DNA from 2 places in the Deinococcus psychrotolerans genome. Region 1 is predicted to be linked to the other one. Evidence: riboswitches for the same ligand, from Rfam matches in the RefSeq annotation. Region 1 holds a riboswitch; the other holds the start of a gene.

Region 1 (2,377 bases):
GATGACCCATTTGGGATCAGGCATCTGGTCGTAGACGCGGCGCATGATCGGGGCCATTTTCTTGGAAAGGCGTCCGGCCACGATCATCACGTCGGCCTGGCGGGGCGAGGCGCGGAACACCTCCGAGCCGAAACGGGCCAGATCGTTGCGCCCGTCGGTGGCGCTCATCATTTCGATGGCGCAGCAGGCCAGACCAAAGGTGGCAGGCCAAAGCGAGTTGCTGCGGCCCCACGCCACCAGTTTTTCCAAGCTGGAAAAGAGAATGCCTTCAGATTCCAATTCTTGCCAATCGCGTTCAAAAAGTTCTTTAAGGGGCATCAAAACCCTCCCGTAGAGGAGCTTAGGAAAAAGGCCAAAGGGTTCAGTTCCATTCCAATACGCCCTTTTTGAGAATATAGAAGTAGCCCACCAGCACCAAAATCAGGAAGGTGATCATTTCCCAGAAGGCGAACGCGCCAACTTTTTGATACGCCACCGCCAGAGGATAAAAGAAGGCCGTTTCGATATCGAAGACGATAAAAAGCATGGCGACGAGGTAAAAATGCACCGGGAAGCGCTCGCGGCCTGTGCCTTCGGGATCGTTGCCGCTTTCGTAGGGCATCAGTTTGCTGAAGCTCGGCTTTTTCGGCCCCAGCAAAATGCTGACGACCACCGCCAGCACGCCGATGCCGCCTGCAATCAGCAGCATCACGATCAGGTGGGCAAATTCACTCATAGTCCTCCTTGTTGCTCTTCAACGTATTCAATCTTACGGGGTAGTCGGGCGTTTGGGTGGGCTTGTGCCGTTTTTCACGAGCGAGCCACAAAAAAGGGGGCTTGAAGAGGGGGCCTGAAGGTAAATCCGCCGCAGCGGGAAGAGTTGTGTGTGCGCCTCCCAATTTACCACGTAAAGCGGAAAAAAGGGTGCCGGGGAGCGGCGGCAGCGGCCACTCGGCCTGTCCTTAACCTGACCTTTGGTTTTGAGCTGAGAGGGCATTTTGCAGCGCCGCACTTTGCTATCTTCCCAGGTGCGTCACCGGGGGTGTCTGCCCGCACAGTTGCGGGCCGGGCTGAGATCAAACCCTAGGAACCTGAACCGGATCATACCGGCGGAGGGAGCGTGACTGCCGACCTGCCACTTATCTTGGAGGTTGGCAACGCTTCTCCTCTGACGCCAGAGGGGATTTTTTATGTTGAAACACAAACGTACATTTTTGAGTTTGTTACTGCTCGGCGGCCTCGCTTCGGCAGTCAGCGGCTCAGCCGCTCCGATCACCCTGACGGTCATCACCCACGACAGTTTTGACCTCAACAAAAAGCTGATCGCCAGCTTTGAGCAGCAAAACAACGCCAAGGTGCGCTTCATCAAGGGCGGTGACGCGGGCGAGATGCTCATCCGCCTCATTCTGACCAAAGCCAATCCGCTGGCCGACGTGGTGTACGGCTTGGACAACACGCTGGCTCCCCGCGCCGCCGCTGCCGGCCTCTTGGACGCTTACAAAAGCCCGGCGCTGAGCAAAGTGCCCGCCACTTACCGCCTCGACGCCTTTAACCTGAATACCGTGGACTACGGCTACGTGGCCTTCAACTATGACCGCGCTTGGTTCGAGAAAGCTGGTCTGGCGCTGCCCAAAACATTGGACGACCTCAAAACGCCCACCTACGCCAAGCTGACGGTGGTGGCCTCGCCCGCGACCAGCAGTCCGGGCCTCGCCTTTTGGCTGGCGAGCGTCAACCACTACGGCCAGGCCGGAGCGGTGGCGTGGTGGCAGGCGGCCCGCACCAATGGCATGAAGGTCACGCGGGGGTGGAGCGATTCGTACAACAAAGAATTTAGCCGCAACGGCGGCAAATATCCGATCGTGCTGAGCTACGCCAGCAGCCCCGCCGCCGAAGTCGCCTACGCCGAAGGCTACGACCCCAAGAAGCTGCCTGCCCAGTCACCCACCGGCAATCTGCTCCTTCCGGGCAGCGCCTTTTTGCAACTGGAAGGCGTCGGCGTACTTAAAGGCACCAAGCAGCCCGCGCTGGCCCGCAAGTTCGTGGATTTCATGCTCTCGGCAGCGGTGCAGGCCGACTTCCCGACCCGCATGTGGGTTTATCCAGCGTTGGAAGGCGCTGCACTCGATCCAGTGTTCGGGTTCGCGCAGGTGCCGAGCGGCGTCAAGGCGCTGACGCCCACCAACACGCAGCCGGTGGTGGACGTGTGGGTCAATCAGGTGTTGCGGGGGCGCTGAAGCAGCGGGTCAGGCACGCTTACGGGCGTCCAGAATGATGGAGGCAAAGCCCAGCGGCCCCTGACCCGACCTATAAGCGGCGTTGCGGTGATCAAGCAGCGCCGAGCGGTAGACCGGCCCGCCCGCTATGCTCCACGGCTGGCGGTGAAACTGGCCCTTAG
Region 2 (2,377 bases), 630 kb from region 1:
CTTGACCGAGTGACAGGCTCAGGCCGAGGGCCAGCGCCAACGTGTTGCGAATCAGGGTCATGGTGTGTTCCTTTTTGAGCTTCGGAAATTTGAGCTTCAGGATTGGTCGGACAGTGGCGGACGGCCCCGCAGGGCGGCGCGTTCCAGCAGCGAGACGAGGCCCACCAGCAGCACGCTGAACAGGGCGGTCAGGGCGATGGCGGCAAACACCAGCGCAGTGGCGCGGGCGTTGGCACTGGTCTGAATCAGGATGCCCAGCCCGGCATAGCCGCCGACGTACTCGCCCACGATGGCGGCGGTCACAGCGTAGCTGGCCGACAGGCGCAGGCCCGCAAAAAAAGCAGGCAGGGCCGCCGGGAAACGCAGCAAAGCGTCACGCTGTGAGGCCGAAGCGCCGTAGCTGCGAAACAGGTCTTCGAGCTGCGGGTTGGGCTGCATCAGGCCGCCGAGCGTAGACACTGTGATGGGAAAGAAGCAGAACAGCGTGACCATCACCAGCTTGGGCAGCAGCCCGAAGCCCAGCCAGACCAGCAGCAGCGGCGCGAGCGCGATCAACGGGATGGTCTGCGAAACCACCAGCCAGGGCAGCAGGGTGCGGCGCAGCCCGGCGGAGCGCCGCAGCGTCAGCGCACAGCCCAGCCCCAGAATCAGCGCCAGCAGCAGGCCCAGCAGGGTTTCGGCCAGCGTTTGCAGGGTGTGCATCGCCAAGATGTCGGCATTGAGCCGCAGCGCCGCCCAGACCTGACTCGGCGCGGGCAGCAAGTTGGGCGCGACCCAGCCCAGCCGCGAGGCGGCTTCAATCAGCGCGGCGGCGGCCAGGCCCAGACCCATGGCGGGCAGCAGCCCAGTCCACTTCACAGGGAATTAAGTCCTTAAGCCGGCTTGCCAGACCGTGTCGTAAAACAACTTCTCGCAGTCGTAGGTTTGCGAAACCACCAGTTTCAGCGCTTCCACTTCGGCAGGGGTCTGGCACAGCCGCTCCAGCAGGGCTGCCTCGCCGCCGTTGACGCTTTCTTCCAAGTGGTCGTGCAGCGGAAAGAAAGCCACCTGCTCGTCGGTGAGGTGATAGTGGCGCTGCAAAGCTGGCCCGACCCGCTGGCAAATGGCGATGAACACGCTCTCGCTGGCGCTGAGGCTGGCGAGCATGCCCACAAAGCCGTGACGCAGCAGGGCGTAATAAAAATGACTGGTCAGCGTCAGGCAACCAGCCAGCGGGGTAATGTGCTCGAAGTCGGAAGGTGTCAGGCCGATGCCCGCGCCGAAATGCTGCAAGCTGCCCTGTCCGGCAAAGACCGATTTGGGGTCGTGCTTGGCGCTCAGCGTCCGGTGGGCCGCTTCGTCGGGCGCGTGAGCCAGCAGCAGCGCTTCGAGTTGAGGTGAGTGCTGCACCAGCCAAGCGTCTTGCAGGGCAAAGACTTGCAGGCGGCCCAAGCTGGCCTGACCACTTTCTATGGCTCGCCAGAGCGGATGCTCAATGAGGGCTTGGCGTTTGGCCTGCAACTCGGGGCCGAGCAGTGCAGATAAAAAGGAACTTCCAGTCCATTCGATGGTGGTCTTTTGCATAAGCCTCCCCAGCTCTGGGAAGGGGCATGGACAACGCGCAGCGCGGCAATGGCGAAGTTGTCGTCACGCTCCCTCCGGCGGCGTTACCCGCGTCAGGTTCCAAGGGTTTGATCTCAGCCCGGGCTCCACTTGGCAGCCCGAGCACCCCCGGTGACACGGCCACGCTAGCACAGCCAGGGCGCGTTGATTAAACCAGCAAGACTGGTCAGTGAAGGCACAGCGAGTGGTGACTGAGTGCCGGTGGATAAGCAGGCCGTTCACAATCCAGCTGCGCTGCGCCAGACTAGACCTCAGCCGATGCCTCTGCCCTACGCGCCCTTTACCCCCGCCCAACTCGCCGTGCGCCGCCGCGTCTGGGACGCTTTTGGCGAACTTTTTTTGGACACCGACACCCGTCCCAGTTTGCCGCTGATCGCCCGCCGCTTGGCTGAATCGGGCCTAGACGAGGCCGCCCTCGGTGAAATCTGGCGCGAGGAGGTGACGCCCGCCCTGCTGTTCAATCTGACTCTGGTGGCTGGGGAGTGGGCTTACTTTGACCTCGACTGGCTGGAAGAACAGATCGTGCGGCGGCGGGCCATTCGGCACCAGCTAAAGCGCTGGTCGCTCTCAGCGCTGATGCAGCAGGTCTGGAGCAGCGAAGTGGAGCCTGCTTACGCGGCGGCCATGCGGCTGCGGAGTGGTTTGCTGGTTCTCCCCACCGCTGAGCGCTCAGCGCGGGCCGCCATCTGGCATAGGCTGGCCCGCGCTTACTTCTGGTCTGAAGTGTCACCGCTGACCGCTTGCCCGGCCAGTGCCGTAGACCTCAAGACCGTCT

Evidence for each region. A riboswitch is a leader RNA that binds a small molecule or an ion and turns the genes downstream of it on or off. The one in region 1 is predicted to bind thiamine pyrophosphate.
Region 2: another riboswitch for thiamine pyrophosphate. It lies ahead of EHF33_RS11620 (thiaminase II/PqqC family protein); the one in region 1 lies ahead of EHF33_RS01055 (thiamine ABC transporter substrate-binding protein).

The regions. Positions count from the first base shown of each region.
Region 1 is NZ_CP034183.1:198,325-200,701, reverse strand. It holds gene EHF33_RS01065 (NuoB/complex I 20 kDa subunit family protein) at 1-318, opposite strand, end outside; gene EHF33_RS01060 (NADH-quinone oxidoreductase subunit A) at 362-688, opposite strand; TPP riboswitch at 1,008-1,115, shown strand; gene EHF33_RS01055 (thiamine ABC transporter substrate-binding protein) at 1,170-2,216, shown strand; gene EHF33_RS01050 (class I SAM-dependent methyltransferase) at 2,226-2,377, opposite strand, start outside.
Region 2 is NZ_CP034183.1:2,356,546-2,358,922, reverse strand. It holds gene EHF33_RS11630 (ABC transporter substrate-binding protein) at 1-61, opposite strand, end outside; gene EHF33_RS11625 (ABC transporter permease) at 97-858, opposite strand; gene EHF33_RS11620 (thiaminase II/PqqC family protein) at 865-1,563, opposite strand; TPP riboswitch at 1,615-1,722, opposite strand; gene EHF33_RS11615 (DUF7079 family protein) at 1,804-2,377, shown strand, end outside.